Regions from separate parts of the Labrenzia sp. CP4 genome, predicted to be linked through region 3. Evidence: predicted binding sites of a transcription regulator. Region 3 holds the regulator's gene; each other region holds the start of a gene.
The links. Region 3 encodes PhoB, which activates phosphate uptake and scavenging genes when phosphate is short. Its sites were predicted from a motif close to TGTCATNNANCTGTCAT; they were not measured.
Positions count from the first base shown of each region.

Region 1: ACP90_RS02020 (DUF2794 domain-containing protein) is a predicted target of PhoB. The motif match lies at 2,086-2,102, and genes of this name have one in related genera.
Region 2: ACP90_RS05335 (alkaline phosphatase) is a predicted target of PhoB. The motif match lies at 2,882-2,898, and genes of this name have one in related genera.

Region 1 covers NZ_CP011927.1:410,916-416,347, forward strand. Annotated here, with positions in the region: gene dctP (TRAP transporter substrate-binding protein DctP) at 1-182, opposite strand, end outside; gene ACP90_RS02015 (PLP-dependent aminotransferase family protein) at 309-1,706, shown strand; gene ACP90_RS02020 (DUF2794 domain-containing protein) at 2,171-2,560, shown strand; gene ACP90_RS02025 (Bax inhibitor-1/YccA family protein) at 2,876-3,658, opposite strand; gene ACP90_RS02030 (hypothetical protein) at 3,841-4,614, opposite strand; gene ACP90_RS02035 (ABC transporter permease) at 4,944-5,432, opposite strand, start outside.
Region 2 covers NZ_CP011927.1:1,143,770-1,149,201, reverse strand. Annotated here, with positions in the region: gene ACP90_RS05355 (ABC transporter substrate-binding protein) at 1-546, opposite strand, end outside; gene ACP90_RS05350 (ABC transporter ATP-binding protein) at 614-1,702, opposite strand; gene ACP90_RS05345 (DeoR/GlpR family DNA-binding transcription regulator) at 1,699-2,505, opposite strand; gene ACP90_RS05335 (alkaline phosphatase) at 2,961-4,463, shown strand; gene ACP90_RS05330 (hypothetical protein) at 4,594-5,052, shown strand; gene ACP90_RS05325 (ATP-binding cassette domain-containing protein) at 5,062-5,432, shown strand, end outside.
Region 3 covers NZ_CP011927.1:4,783,470-4,788,901, reverse strand. Annotated here, with positions in the region: gene pstA (phosphate ABC transporter permease PstA) at 1-314, shown strand, start outside; gene pstB (phosphate ABC transporter ATP-binding protein PstB) at 362-1,123, shown strand; gene phoU (phosphate signaling complex protein PhoU) at 1,155-1,850, shown strand; gene phoB (phosphate regulon transcriptional regulator PhoB) at 1,931-2,632, shown strand; gene ACP90_RS21915 (GcrA family cell cycle regulator) at 2,958-3,494, opposite strand; gene ACP90_RS21910 (aspartate aminotransferase family protein) at 3,936-5,132, shown strand; gene argF (ornithine carbamoyltransferase) at 5,132-5,432, shown strand, end outside.

The sequences.
Region 1 (5,432 bases), 1.6 Mb from region 3:
GTCAGTTCGCTGACGCGCTCGACAAACTTCTTCTCGAATTCGAAAGGTGTGGTTCCGGCGTCCCAGAGAGCCTGCATGCGCCACTCAACCGCATCTTGTGCCTTGGCCGCAATCGGTGCTGCGAGGGCGGTGCCGCCAACGGCTGCACCTGCAAGAAGGCTGCGTCTACTTACTTTGGTCATTTTTCCCTCCCAAGGAAATTGCCATTTGCTGGCGTAATGGGCAAACTGTCATAAAATTGATTGGGACAATCAAGGGACAGTTGTTGGATTTATGGGCAGCACTGTCCCAGTAAATTTTGAGGGACAATGAGGGTTACGGGTAGCGGTCGGAAACTGTCTCGCGTCGATCAGATCGTCGAGAAAGTCGCGCTGATGCTGGAGGCAGGGGCGTACAAGACGTTTGAGCGGTTGCCTTCCATTCGTCAGGCCGCGCGGGAGAACGGCGTTTCGAAAAACACGATGGCGGAAGCTTACGACCGGCTGGTCGCCCGAGGGCTACTGGAAGCGCGGGCCGGCTCCGGATACTACATGTCACAGGTCGGATCGGCTTCCAAGACCCCGCCAGCGCCACATGTCACGGCTGCGGTTGACGGCATGTCGTTGCTGCGGGAGCAGCTGGAACAGCATTATGAAGTGCGTCCGGGAGACGGACGCCCGCCGCCGTCGTGGATGGAGGGAGCGGAGCTGCGCCGCCATTTCGCCAACGCCAAGACGCCTTTTCCCGAAGCGATCGAATTCGGCTACGGCAGTTCGTGGGGATATGGCCCGCTGAGGGACCGGCTGCGGATGCAGTTGCTGGAGCGGTCGATCCCGGCCGATCCGCAAGGGCTTCTTTTGACCCATGGCGTCAACCATGGCCTGGATTTGATCATCCGGCATCTGACGGAGCCTGGCGATACGGTTTTTGTCGATGAGCCGGGCTATTATCCGCTCTTTTCCAAGCTGACCTTCGCCAAGGTGCAGATTGTCGGTATCCGGCGTGACAGGGACGGTCCGGACCTGGAAGACCTGACCGCCAAACTCGCTCTTTACCGGCCGAAGATGTTTGTCACCCAGTCGCACGGCCACAATCCGACCGGCGGTTCCCTGTCACCTTCGCGGTCATTCGGGTTGATGCAGCTTGCCGAGCGCTGGGGGTTTCTCCTGGTTGAAAACGATGCGCTTGCCGATATTCTTCCGGCCACGCTGCCAAGGCTGGCAGCGCTGGACCAGCTGGAGCGGGTGCTTTATCTCGGTACTTTTTCCAAGACACTGTCGGCCAGTCTCAGATGCGGTTACGTGGCTGGAAATCCGGACATCATCCGCCAGCTTGCCGATATCAAGATGCTGACGGTGGTCAATTCATCCGACCACGTCGAACGCTTCGTGTTCAATCTGATGCAGGCCGGCCATTATCTGAGACATCTGCGGCGTCTCAGGAGCCGGGTGGAAGACGCCTACAAGGCATCCTTCGGGACACTGGAGGCGATCGGGTTGTCTGTGCGTGAGTGCTCCATACCCGGGTTCTATCTCTGGGTGGAGTTTCCCGATGATGTGGATGAAAGGGAACTATGCGCCGCAGCCAGCAAGCAAAGCATCTTCATTGCACCGGGCGCCGTCTTCTATCCGAACCGGGAGACCCGGCAGAAGCCGGCAATGCGGGTCAATGTGGCCTATGGAACCGATGCGCGGTTCCTGTCGTTCCTCAGGGATTTTCTGAAGTAGTTTGAAAGCAGATAAACAGGCAAGTCCACAAATGAAAAGGGCCGGCATAATGCCGGCCCTTCAGTTGCCCTGATGTTTGACTCACTAAATCTGGTTGGCCAGTAAAAACCCCGGGGGGCTGGGGGGCTAATGCATTCCGCGGCTTCTACGGGCCATACCCATCAGGGTATGATCCTAATATGGGTGTCTAAAATGGCTGGCCAAGGGCTGGAATGCGGCAAAATCAAGGAAATTTATGCATTCTTTCTTGGCAAAGTGCCGTTGCGTTCGTTTTTGCACTTCTTCCCGTAAAACTTATTGGCAAAATTACTCTGGTTTCAGACCTCTGTCTGTCAATATGACGTTGCGGGCTTGCCAGAATGGCTAAAGAAGACGCATCATGACAGCCAGGTGACAGGCGTCTCCCGACGATTCTCTTGTCGGTTACCTGTCAGCAGCGAAACCGCGAACGGAATGGAGGCGGAATGAGCGAAGCCGACGACAGTGCGTTTCAGCGTGGTGCGGGTGCAAGCCCGTCGCCACAACATCAACCGGCTCCCCCTCCCAAACCCATTGTTGCATTCAACAGGCGCGAACTCGATGTCATCCTGAGGCTCTACGGGCGCATGGTCGCCGACGGCGAGTGGCGGGACTATGCCATCGACCTCCTGAAGGACCGGGCAATCTTCTCCGTGTTTCGCAGATCTTCCGAAATGCCGCTTTACAGGATCGAGAAGGACCCGAAACTGGCCCGCCGCCAGGGCACATATTCGGTCGTGGCGACCGGGGGCATGATCCTGAAGCGTGGCCACGATCTGGCGCAGGTGCTGAGGGTTCTGGAGAAGAAAAAACATCTTCGGGTGGTCGACGCCTGACCAGGCATACGGTCAGTCAGCTGATGACCGGATGTGGTTCATTTGCCCTGCGTTGATCCGGTCACAGGCATTTCCTTGATGGTCGCGTCAATGACCGGCTGATGCTGGTCGGTTACCCGCCGGCCGCGGACCAGACGATTGGTTCGGCCAAGCCTGGCAGCGCAGTGTTCTGCCGCTTCATTCCATTGATTTGCGCAAGGCTGGCGTTGACGCCCATTGACGCAAGTGTAGGCAAGCGATGTGTCGGACATTCGTGCGGCCACAAAAAAGCCCGGCACAAGGCCGGGCTTTTCCGTTTGTTCAGTTTGGCTGCGCTTAGTCGCGGTTGCCGAACAGCTGCAGCAGCATGATGAACAGGTTGATGAAGTCGAGGTACAGACGCAGCGCGCCCATGACGGACTTCTTCGTAGCGACTTCACCGCTGTCGCCTTCGTAGTACATTTCCTTGATCTGCTGGGTGTCGTAGGCGGTCAGGCCGGCGAACACCAGAACACCGATCACGGAGATGGCGAACTGCAGGGCGGAAGATGCCATGAAGATGTTGACCAGCGACGCGATCACGATACCGATCAGGCCGATGAACAGGAACGAGCCCCAGCCGGACAGGTCCTTCTTCGTGGTGTAGCCGAACAGGCTCAGCGCGCCGAAGGTACCGGCGGTGATGAAGAAGACCTGAGCGATCGAGCCCGGGGTGTAGACCAGGAAGATCGAGGACAGGGAGATACCCATTACGGATGCGTAGACCAGGAAAAGGGTCCGCGCTGCGCCGGCACTCATGGACTGAATGCGGAAGGACAGCCAGAACACCATTCCGAGCGGTGCGAGCATGACAACCCATTTCAGCGGGCTGCCGTAGATGGCAACACCCAGCTGGGTGAGCATGCGGCCGTTGCCAAGGCTGGCGACAGCAGAGTTCGGATCGGTGGTCGTTGCAAGCATGACCGTTGCCAGCGCAAGAAAGCCGGTCAGCGCAAGGCCGATGGTCATGTAGTTATAGACGCCCAGCATGTAGGAGCGCAGGCCCTGATCGATGCCGGCCTCGGCGCGTGCGCCGGCGACGGTATACGCGCCTTGAGATTGACGGTCATAGGTCGACATGGTCGTAAAAATCCCCTTCTAGATAGACGTGCGCATGCAATCGCGCATGCAACACAACTCCCTCAACATATGGGAAAAGCCTATCCCGAGCACAAGTCGAATTCGATGAAAAATTCGTAATCTTTGCGCTCAGGACGTATTATTTGAACCTATCCTTAAAAACAGGCTCAGATTCAGTCGTATTATTTCATGGCTTTCAGTCGGGATTCGATCTGCCGGTCGCAGGTGCCGCCGGGGTTGCGAACGATTTCTTCCGACGCGAAATCGAGGATTTCCTTTTCCGGATCCTGCATCTGCTCGACAGTCACACCGGGTTTGAACCACTGCAGAACCGCATAGTCGCCGCCGGCATCGGTGAGGAAAGCGATCGGCTTGCCATTTTCGGTGATGCCCATGCGGCCGACGCGGACTTCCGCAATCGATACCTTGCGCGCTTCGCCGTCGATGGTCAGCCGGTTTTTCGACACGTTCAGTTTCTTCAGCTTGGAGCCTTCAGTGCCGACCCAGTTACCGTAGAAGCGCTTGCCTTTTTTCTCGACGGAAAGGCAGGAGTTCTCGAAATTCGGGATGGAAAGACGGACGGCGGAAACCTCGATCGGATCCTCGCCCTTGGGCGCCAGCGTGTATTTCATCGCATTGTCGCCGGTCCGGTACACCCGGATGCCGACCGGCGTATAGCCGGAATCGTTCATCGAACGGGTGAAGAAATCGAACTGGTTGGCGTCGTTGGTGCCGGCCCGGCGATAGAGCCAGCGCTTCGGCAAGCCGTTTTCGAAGACCAGCCAGTCACTGACGACGAGGCCGCGCGGGCCTTCCGGCGTGTTCAACTGCCAGACCCCGGTATGAAACGGGCTTTCCGCCGACGCGGCAGGGGCGAAAGCCATAGCGGCAACTGCGGACAGGGCTGCAGCCCCGGCAATGGTCTTCAAACGAATTTTCGGGAGAAACTTGAACATGGAATGGCCCCTTCTTAACAAACTGCCCGGAGCTGAACCGGATAGCCAAGATCAATTCAGTATGCAAGTTGTGTGGAGCTGAAGTTTGTCGCGATTTGGTTGTATTTCAGGATTTTTTCCTGAACGAAGTTTGCCAAGAGCTGTGGGCGCCGGATCGAAATAGATCAGCGCTCGTCAAGAATTCGTTGGATCTTGTTTTCGGAAGTCTACCGGTTCGCCGGAAATAGCCTTGCTGATCAAAGGAGGTGCGACGGAAGCCGGCAAACGTCCTTTGACCAGCTATTTCCTGTGCGCACGTTGGCCGCTACAGCAGCTGACCGCATTTTGCGCTAGAGATTTCGCAGGACAGGTGCGGGCTTTTCACCCAGCACCCGCCATGTGCCGATGAGGCCGAAACCCACCGTCAGCACCAGCGCGATCAGCGCGGCACCTGCTGCGGTCACCGGCATCATCACAAATGACCCATCCATGATCTGCGTTATCACGTACCAGGCGGCGACCCCTCCGGCCAGCAGGGCGAACACCGCCGTTGCAAGGCCCAGAATGGCGTATTCGAGTGCATAGGCGAAGATCAGGCGAGCCCGTGTCGCACCAATGGTTTTCAGAATGACCGCATCGTAGATCCGGCTGCGATGACCGGCGGCAAGTGCACCTGCCAGAACCAGAACGCTGGCGATCAGCGTGATCGAGCTTGCGCCGCGGATGGCCCAGGCAAGCTGTGCCACCAGATCGTTGACCTGAGAGATCGCGTCCTTCACCCGGATTGCCGTCACTGTCGGAAAGGCGTTCGAGACAGTCTTCAACAAGGCAAGTTCCGT
Region 2 (5,432 bases), 2.3 Mb from region 3:
CTTCGTCAGCTTCTTGCCGAATTCGACCATTTCGTCCCAGGTTGCCGGAGCGACCTCCGGGTCAAGCCCGGCCGCTTCGAAGGCTTCCTTGTTCCAGTAGAGAACCGGCGTGGAGCGCTGGAACGGAATGCCGTAGGTCTTGCCGCCGGTCTGGCTGTTTTCCATGAATGCCGGATAAAAACCTTCGACCCATTTCTTGTCTTCGTCGCTGGTCAGATAGTCGTCGAAGGGCTGGATCAGGTCTTCATCGATCAGGGTGAACATGTCTGCAGACAGGATCACCGAAAGCTGGGGCGGGTTGCCGCCGCGCGAAGCGGTGATCGCCTTGGCGACAGTGTCCTGGTAGGAGCCGGCATAAACGGCGTCGATTGTAACGTCCGGGTTCTGCGCAACATAGGCGTCGGTCAGTTCCTGGATGGTGTCAGCAGCCTTGCCGCCAACGGCGACCGGAAAATAGAATTGCAAATCAACAGCCTGAGCGGAGGCCCAGGTGCTGAAGGAAAGCGCCGTTGCCGCAACGGCTTTCAGGAAAGTGGACTTCAACATCAGTTTACTTCCTAAGGTTCGAAAATCCGCAGGTCTGCGGTCGGTCTACGCGGGCGTGCGCAGCAGGTCAGGAGCGCAACAAGGCTCCGAACTCGGAAATGAGATCGTCCCGGCGGCGGCCGGTATCGGCGTCGAAAACATGAAGATCGTCCGGCGAAAAGCCGAGCTGCACGGATTGGCCGGGCGTGAAGGCCCGGCTGGCCGGAAGGCGCACCTGAAAACCGGTGCCGGCAACTTCGCAATCGGCCAGCACATCCGCCCCCAGATACTCGACGGCACGAACAGACGCGTTGACCGGGCCGCCGTCTTCCAGATGCATTGCCTCCGGGCGCAGGCCGAGCTTGAAGTCCGGCGCGGTGCACAGCTTCCTGAAGGCATTGGCCGGAAAGAGGTTCATTGGCGGGGTGCCGATGAAACGGGCGGCAAAGGGCGTTGCCGGTTTTTCGTAAAGATCCCGCGGGCTCGCCACCTGCTCCAGCCGGCCACCGTTCAAAAGCACCACCTGATCGGCCATGGTGATGGCCTCGACCTGATCATGCGTGACATAGACCATCGTGAAGCCGAGCTGCTGCTGCAGCGCGCGGATCTCCACACGCATTTCATGGCGCAGCTTGGCATCTAGATTGGACAGCGGCTCGTCCATCAGGCAAATCGGCTTTTCCCCGATGATTGCCCGCCCAAGGGCGACACGCTGCTGCTGACCGCCCGAAAGCTGACCCGGCTTGCGCTCCAGCAACTGGCCAAGGCCCAGCAGATCGGCAACCCGTGCAAGACGCCGGTTCCGCTCGGCCCTGCCGACCCGGCGGACCTTGAGGCCGAAAATGATGTTCTCACCGACATTCAGATGCGGAAACAGCGCATAGGACTGGAACACCATGGCAAGGTCACGCTTGGCCGACGGACGGCCGGTGACATCCTCTCCGCCGATCAGGATGCGTCCGCTGCTGACATTCTCGAGGCCCGCAATCATGCGCAATGTCGTTGACTTGCCACAGCCGGACGGACCCAGAAGTGCCGTGAAGGAGCCTGCCGGAATATCGATCGACAGGCCATCGACGGCCACCGTCTCACCCCAGGTACGCGACACCGTTTCAAGGACGATCGGCTTGCCGGCGCCAGAGAGTTTCGCACCCGGGATATGCGGATCTGATGTCACGCCTCATCTCCGTCGTCGGCCACGAACACTTCCGTTTTCGTGCCTTCCAGCGATGCCAGGAAAACATCCGGCACCGGGCAATCGGTGAAGATCGCATCGACATCGCTGAGTTGACCGCCGCGCACATGGGCGTTCCGGCCGAACTTGCTGTGATCGAGGACCAGATAGGACCGGCGGCAATTGGCGAGTATCGACTGGCGGGCCGCCACTTCGTCCTCATGGAAATCCAGCAGCGTGCCGTCTTCATCGACACCTGCGACACCAAAAATGCCGATATCGACCTTGTAGTTGGAGAAGAACGCCTGCGCTGCGGACCCCAGCACGTCGCGGTCGCCATGGCGCAACCGCCCGCCGGTGATGGTCACCTGAAACGACGGATTGACCGAAGCCGTGAAGGCCACGTTCAGATTGTTCGTGAAAACCGCCAGTTTCTCATGCCCAACCAGGGCCTGCATCACGATCTCCGGGGTGGTGCCGATGGAAAACGCGATCGACTGGTTGTTGCCGACATGGCCGGCCACCAGTTTCGCAATCAGCTGCTTTTCCGGAAGATTGAGGATCTGCCGGGTGGAATAATGGATGTTGGACGCCGGCGCAGGAGGCTCGACGCCGCCGTGGGTCCGGCGCAGGATCCCCAGTTCGCAAAGACCGTTGACGTCCCTGCGAATTGTCTGCGTGGTCACCTCGAACCGGTCCGCCAGTTCCTCGACGGACGCAAACCCTGCCTTTTGTACCAGATCCGCGATTTCGGCCTGACGCTTTGAAATGTCTATTTGCCCAAGCATGTTCTTCTGATCCGCCATCGTCCCCTCTCCTCCTGCTGATGCAGAAGGCCAGTTGCTCCAAAGGCATCATGTTGACTCGAAAAAGCCTGACTTCGAAGCCCGTTAAAACATTTTCATATGAACCTTATTCGACGCTCATATGAAAATGATGTGACAATAGGGGATAGCAGGCAGCCCAGGAACACAGGACGCGACAGCGTCCTCAGATTTCAGGACTCCATTTTTCTATCTGTAATTGCCCGGGCTTTTCGCGTGGCTGCCAGGCCGATCACCCGGCCAGGGACCAACCTGCGGTTCGATGACAAGACGCTACCGAAGAAGACACAAGACGGCGCAAAAGTAGAAGAGTTGAATTCAATCGCCGAGGTTATGTAATAAAATAACAAATCTGTTTCGTCATCCAACTGTCAATCAGATGTCATGCAGCGTTTTTAAGTAGCTCCCGGGATGCACCCTCACCTCCGGGAGATATCATGAAAACGATCGTTTGCACTTCGCTGGCGCTGGCCCTTACCGGCTCTGTTGCCTTTGCTCAGGACGCCCTGCCGCAAGCCTCCAGCCAGTGGTACAAGGATGGCGAAGCCGCCATTCAGGCCATTTTGGACCGTCAGCCGAACACCAACCGCGCCAAGAACGTGATCCTGCTGATCGCAGACGGCAACGGTGTCGGCACCAACTACGCCACCCGCCTTTTCGACGGTCAGCAGAAAGGCATGCTGGGCGAGGAAAACGTTCTCCCGTACGAAACTCCGGAGTTCTACAGCGCCCTGGTCAAGACCTACAACATCAACGCCCAGACGCCGGACTCCGCTCCGACCGCCGGTTCGATGAACACGGGCGTGAAGCAGCGCTTCAACCTGATCAACCTCGGTGAAGAAGCCATCCATGACGATTGCTCCACCGTTGAAGGCAACCAGCTTGCCCTGTTCTCCGAAATGATGACCGAAGCCGGCAAGTCCGTCGGCGTGGTTTCCACCGCCCGCCTGACCCACGCAACTCCGGCTGCCGTCTACGCCAAGACCGCGAACCGCAACTGGGAAGACGCGGTGCCGGAAGGCTGCACCGCACAGAAGGACATCGCGACCCAGCTGATCGACGCCATGGAAGCCGGCACCGTCGATTTCGCAATGGGCGGCGGTGGCCGTTACTTCCTGCCGAAGGACAAGGAAATGGGTGGGCTGAAGGGCCGCCGCGAAGACAATGTCGACCTGGTTGAGCGTGCAACCGGACTGGGTGCACAGTTCGCATCCGACACCGCCGGTTTCCAGTCGCTGAAGCTTGACGGCTCCAGCCCCGTACTGGCCCTGTTCAACAACAGCCACATGGAATATGAGGCCGACCGCGCCGACAATGACGAGCCGTCCCTGGCCGACATGACCAAGGCAGCCATCGAATATCTGTCCAAGAACGAAGGCGGCTACTACCTGGAAATCGAAGCCGGCCGCGTCGACCACGCCAACCATGACGGCAATGCGGCCCGCGCCATGCGCGATGGTGTTGCCTTTGCAGAAGCCGTTGCCATGGCTGACGAACTGACCAACGATGAAGACACGCTCATCATCGTCACGGCCGACCACGAACATGCCATCGCCTTCAACGGCTATTGCGGCCGCGGTTCGGCCATCCTCGGCCTTTGCTACGACGTTGCCCAGGTGGGCATCAAGCATTCCGACAAGGTTCTGACCGCGGACGACGGCAAGCCGTACACCGTGATCGGTTACCTGAACGGCACCGGTTCGGTTCTGAAGAAGGGCGAAGGCGAAAACGACTACACCGGCTCGCGCCCGGACCTGGACCAGGAAACCGCCACCGATCTGGACTACGTCCAGCAGGCGCTGATCCCCAAGTCCTCCGAAACCCATTCGGGTGAAGATGTTGCGGTCTACGCAAAGGGCCCGTGGGCACATCTGGTCGATGGCACCATCGAGCAGAACGTGATCTTCCACGTCATGAACCACGCTGTGAACGCCCAATAAGCCTTCAGTCAGCGTTCAAAACGCGCTCAGCGGGATCCCCGGCCGAATACCGGCCAGGGATCCTGAAGGCCTGCCGCCCGGCAGGCCTTTGCCTGTTTGTCATATTAGCCGGATAAGTTAGGAGCATGAATTGGCCAGAACCAGGGATGTCATGAACCGCAGACAGCTTATTGTCGGGCTCGGCCTCGCTCCGTTTGCCGGGAATCTGCTGCCGGACACCGCCTGTGCGGCAGATGCCGCCCTCAAGCTGCGCACGCTTTACAACAAGGACCGGAGCTTTTCCGACCTCGCCCATTCACTGGAAGGCTCCAGGGTATCGGTCGGTGGCTACATGGCCCCACCCCTGAAGGCCGACAGCCAGTTCTTCGTGCTCACCAAGATTCCGATGGCAGTTTGCCCGTTCTGTGAAACCGAGGCGGAATGGCCGCGGGACATTCTCGCCATCTACACCAAGCGCATTGTCGACGTGGTCGCCTTCAACAGCAAGATCGTGACAAGGGGTGTTCTCGAACTGGGAACCTTCAAGGATCCCGAGACCGGGTTCGTCAGCCGGGCAAGACTTGTCGATGCTGTCTATGAACGCAGCTGACAGCTTCTCATGAATCTTGCTCTTCAAGTCGACGATCTCCGCGTCGGGACACCCGGTGGCCGGGTGCTGCTGTCCTGCGATCACTTTAATGCAACACCAGGCGCAACCATCGGCCTGCGTGGCCCGTCAGGTGCCGGGAAATCGACCTTTCTCTACGCGCTCGCCGGACTGCATCCAGCCATGACAGGTCATATCCGCTGGGGTGCAACCGATCTGGTGCAGCTGAACGACGCCGCCCGCGCCGCGTTCCGCCGCAGCCATGTCGGGCTGATCTTCCAGGACTTCCTGTTGTTTGAGGAACTGAGCGCCCTTGGCAACGCCTCCCTTGCAACGGCGTTCAACCCGGCAGTGAAGCGCCGGTCGATCACCGACACCGCACG
Region 3 (5,432 bases):
ATGTCCTGCCGCTGGCAATGCCGGGCATTCTGACCGGCACGATCATCGGTCTGGCACAGGCGCTTGGGGAAACCGCTCCGCTGCTCCTGATCGGGATGGTCGGTTTCATCGCCTCCAATTTCCCGGACGGTGTGGCTGCCGGTTTCTTCTCTCCGAACTCGGCCATGCCGGCCCAGATCTACGAGTGGGCGAAACGTGCCGACCCGGCTTTCTATGAACGCGCTTGGGGCGGGATCATCGTGCTGCTGGTCTTCCTCATGACCATGAACATTATCGCTATCATCCTGCGCCGCAGGTTTGAACGCCGCTGGTAAGGATTGCTCCGATGAACGAGATGCCGAATTTTGAACAGGCGAAAACCATGACCGACAGCAAAATTTCCGCGAACAAGGTGCAGGTCTATTATGGCGATACCCACGCCATCAAGGACGTGGACATCGAGATCCAGCCGAGGTCCGTGACTGCCTTCATCGGTCCGTCCGGGTGTGGCAAGTCGACGTTCCTGCGGACGATCAACCGCATGAACGACACCATCGACATCTGCCGTGTGGAAGGGTCGATCAAGATCGACGGTGAGGACATCTACGATCCCAAGGTCGATCCCGTACAGCTGCGCGCCAAGGTCGGCATGGTGTTCCAGAAGCCGAACCCGTTTCCCAAGTCGATCTACGACAACATTGCCTACGGTCCGCGGATCCATGGTCTGGCCCGCAACAAGTCCGAGCTTGATGAAATCGTTGCCTCCAGCCTGCAGAAGGCCGGGCTTTGGGAAGAAGTCAAAAACCGTCTGGACGAGCCGGGCACCGGCATGTCGGGTGGTCAGCAGCAGCGTCTGTGCATTGCCCGCGCGATTGCCGTCAGCCCGGAAGTGATCCTGATGGACGAACCGTGCTCGGCGCTCGACCCCATCGCGACCGCGAAGGTGGAAGAGCTGATCGACGAACTGCGGGAAAACTTCACCATCGTGATCGTGACCCACTCGATGCAGCAGGCTGCCCGTGTGTCTCAGCGTACCGCGTTCTTCCACCTGGGTATTTTGGTTGAAGAAGGTCTGACGGAGGACATCTTTACCAATCCGAAGGACAAGCGTACGCAGGACTATATTACGGGCCGCTTCGGCTAAGCATTTTTTAGGTTTCTGAAGGGGACACAGGATGTCTGAACATACAGTCTCGGCTTACGATGACGAACTGACGGCCATGGCCGGCAAGGTTGCCGAAATGGGTGGTATTGCCGAAAAGGCTTTCGCCGATGCGGTGTCCGCGCTGGTGTCGCAGGATCTGGAGCTTGCCAAGGCGACGATCAAGGGCGATGTCCGGCTGGACAGCCTTTACAACGAACTTGAAGTGAAGCTGATCGAGCTGATCGTCCGCCGCCAGCCGATGGGGCAGGACCTGCGTGAAATCACCGCCGCAACGCGCATTGCCAATGACCTGGAGCGTGTTGGCGATCTTGCAAAGAACGTTGCCAAGCGCGTCATCGCCATCGACAGCGACTTGCAGTCGAAGAAGCTTGCGATCGGTGTGGAGCACATGACGGAACTCGCTCTTTCGCAGCTCAAGCAGGTGCTGGATGCCTACGCCCGGAAGGATGCGGAAGCCGCCCGCCGGGTTCAGGAAGCCGACGCCGAGGTCGACGCGATCTACACGTCGATCTTTCGCGAACTCCTGACCTACATGATGGAAGACCCGCGGGTCATTACCCAGTGCGTCCATCTCTTGTTCTGCGCAAAGAACATCGAGCGCATCGGCGATCACGCGACGAATATCGCCGAGAACGTCTACTACATGGTCACTGGCGAGCGTTTGCCGGAAGACCGGGCAAAGGTCGACGAAACAGGCGCGGTCTGACCCGCTGGTAATCGTCGGATTTGCAGAAGATCTTAACGGCCGGCGCTTCGGCGCCGGTTGCGGTAATTGGAGCGAGATGTATGCCGAAGGTGCTCATCGTTGAAGACGAAGAACCGCTCAGCCTTCTATTGAGATACAATTTGGAAGCGGAAGGGTACTCGGTCGAGTCCTGTGTCCGGGGTGACGAGGCGGAAATCCGCCTGCGGGAAAGCCTGCCGGACCTGTTGCTGCTCGACTGGATGCTGCCGGGCCTGTCCGGAATTGAACTGTGCCGCCGCCTGCGGGCGCGCGAGGATACCGAGCGCCTGCCGGTCATCATGCTGACGGCACGCGGTGAGGAAGCAGAGCGCATCCGCGGCCTGTCGACCGGTGCCGACGACTACGTGGTCAAGCCCTTCTCGGTACCGGAATTGATGGCCCGCGTGCGCGCCATCCTGCGCCGGGCAAGCCCGGAAGTGGTGTCCAGCATGTTGCGATCCGGCGATATCGAACTGGATCGCGAAACGCACCGCGTTCGCCGCAACACCAAGGAAATACACCTGGGGCCGACGGAATTCCGCCTGCTGGAATTCCTGATGACATCGCCTGGTCGTGTCTTCTCCCGCGAACAACTGCTGGATGGGGTCTGGGGTCACGATGTCTACGTGGACGAACGCACTGTCGATGTTCACGTCGGTCGCTTGCGCAAGGCTCTGAACAAGGGCAAGGCGAAGGATCCTATCCGTACCGTCCGTGGTGCCGGATACGCCTTCAATGACCAGTTCACCTCTGCCACCGCCTGAGGGCAACTTGCAGAATGGAATTAAGGAGCCCGCTTTCAAGCGGGCTTTTTGTTTCTCAGCGGTTTTGTGCCTTTCGCGGAGCAAGGTTCTCTTCTGCGACTACCCCATCAGTTGTGTCGGTGTCGGGGCTGATCCTGCGGTCCCTGTCGTGGCGGAGCGGTCAAACAAGGTTTGATTTGATGGGGCGGAAACGGCATGGATCGGTGCCGTGATTAAGCTGTGGGAGGTCATTGGTCGGGGTCGGACATCTGGTCAATGGAAGGCCCAAACAAAAAAGCCCGCCAAATTGGCGGGCTTTCTCATGAACTGCTTCGGTGCGAGACTATCAGCCTGCCTGAGCCATCGTCTTGCGGTCGCGGCGGCGGTCGGCGACCGGCTGATACGCGATCTTGCAGTGATGAGCGCAGTAGGGGACGCCGGCATCGGACTGGCGGCCGCAGAAGTAGAAGTCGTCGGTTGCCGGGTCGCCAATCGGCCATTTGCAGGTCCGCTCGGTCAGCGTCAGGATGGTAGCCCGCTGCGAGATCGGAACGAGCTCCGCAATCGGCTCTACGCGCGGCTTGGCAGCCACCACTGGAGCCGGCGAGATGTCTGCTTTCAGGGCCGTTGCGCCGATCGACTGCGGATGTGACGTCGTCGGTTTCTTCGGCGCTGCACCCGTTGCAGGAGCTGCGGTGCGCGGCCGGCGCGGCTTGGCGCTTGAAGAGGTGGACTTGGCGCGGCCGGACAGGCCAAGGCGGTGCACCTTGCCGATCACGGCGTTACGGGTAACACCACCCAGTTCGCCTGCGATCTGGCTTGCGCTCAAGCCGCCGCCCCAAAGCTTTTTGAGAAGCTCAACTCGTTCGTTTGTCCAACTCATTGCCGCACCCTTTAGTTTGACCGTCCTGCGGCCATTAACCCCGTGTTAAGCATGCGCAAGCACGCTTAATGCTGGCAGATCTAGTGCCTCTTGGTGATTTGCCTCACGAGATCTCGTGTCTGATTGCTGAGAGGTTACAATAACGTTAATTTGTCAGGCAACCACTCGACCCAAACCAGTTGGGGATGAAACGACTTTTCCCCAATTATGGCGAGGTCATTGAGAATTTTATGAAATCCGCCCTCCGCGGCACATGAAATGTCTTGTGCGCCATTTCCATTGACAGTGCATGGTACCGGCAGTGTATAAGAAAGCCGCTGCGTGCCGCCTCATCGGGGCGGCACGTTGCGTTTTGGCCCTTCGGCATCTTTTCAAGGTGACGGCCCGGCGTCGGGGCGACGCAGGGGACAGCAGGGGCGTTTAAAGGAGACAAACGAGGTTATGTCCGCGACTGCACTATTCGGAAATTACGCAAGATCGAACCTGTCTTTCGATCATGGGGAAGGCGTCTGGCTGGTTACCACCGATGGCCGACGATTCCTCGATTGCGGTTCCGGCATCGCGGTCAACGCACTCGGTCATGCCCATCCGCATCTGGTCAAGGCGTTGAAGGATCAGGCAGCCAAGCTGTGGCATACCTCCAACCTGCACCAGATCCCGGATGGCGAACGGCTGGCGCAGCGCCTGTGCGCGGAAACCTTTGCCGACAAGGTGCTGTTCGTGAATTCCGGCGCGGAAGCGATGGAAGCTGCCATCAAATGCGCGCGCCGTCATCATTATGACAACGGCAACCCCGAGCGGTTCCACATCGTGACCTTCGAAGGGGCTTTCCATGGCCGGACCATCGCGACCATCGCGGCTGGCGGCCAGGCGAAATATCTTGAAGGCTTTGGCCCGAAGGCTCCCGGTTTCGACCAGGTGCCGGCAGGAGACCTGGATGCGCTGAAAGATGCCATCGGTCCGCAAACGGCCGCGATCGCGATCGAGCCCGTGCAGGGCGAGGGCGGGATCCGCGAAATTCCGGCCGATTTCCTGCGTGCGCTGCGCAAGATCTGTGATGACAACGGCATTCTGCTGATCTTCGACGAGATCCAGACCGGTGTCGGACGGACCGGCAAGCTGTTCGCTCACCAGTGGGCGGGCGTGGAACCGGACCTGATGGCAATCGCCAAGGGTATCGGCGGCGGGTTCCCGATGGGCGCATGTCTTGCAACGGCAGAAACGGCAGCGGCGCTGTCCCCCGGGACCCATGGCACCACCTTTGGCGGCAATCCGCTGGCCATGGCAGTCGGCAATGCCGTTCTGGATGTCGTTCTGGAAGACGGGTTCCTGGAAGGTGTCCGTCAGAAGGGGCTCAGCTTCAAGCAGAAGCTGGCCGGACTGGTGGATAGTCATCCGGACGTTCTGGCCGAAGTGCGCGGCAACGGCCTGATGCTCGGTCTGAAATGCGTGGTGCCGGTGGCAGATTATGTGCTTGCAGCCCGTGAAGCCGGTCTGCTGGCAGTTCCTGCCGGCGATAACGTGGTGCGCATCATGCCGCCGCTGACCATGAGCGAAGAGGAAATTTCCATTGCTGTCGAGCGCCTGGAACAGGCTGCTGTCGCCGTGGAAGCGAAATTGGCGGAAGGAGCGGCCTGATGACCGCAAACGGAACCTACCGGAACTTTCTGGATCTGACGGACTTCGAAGGCGACGAACTGCGCGCCATCCTGGACACCAGCCGGAAGATCAAGTCGAGCCGTAACGGCGTGCATCGCGGCCAGGGTCCTCTGGCCGGCAAGGTGCTGGCCATGATCTTCGAACAACCGTCGACCCGTACGCGCATTTCCTTCGATGTCGGCATGCGCGAGCTTGGCGGCGAGACCTTGATGCTGACCGGTGCGGAAATGCAGCTTGGCCGCGGCGAGACAATCGCCGATACGGCGCGGGTCCTGTCAC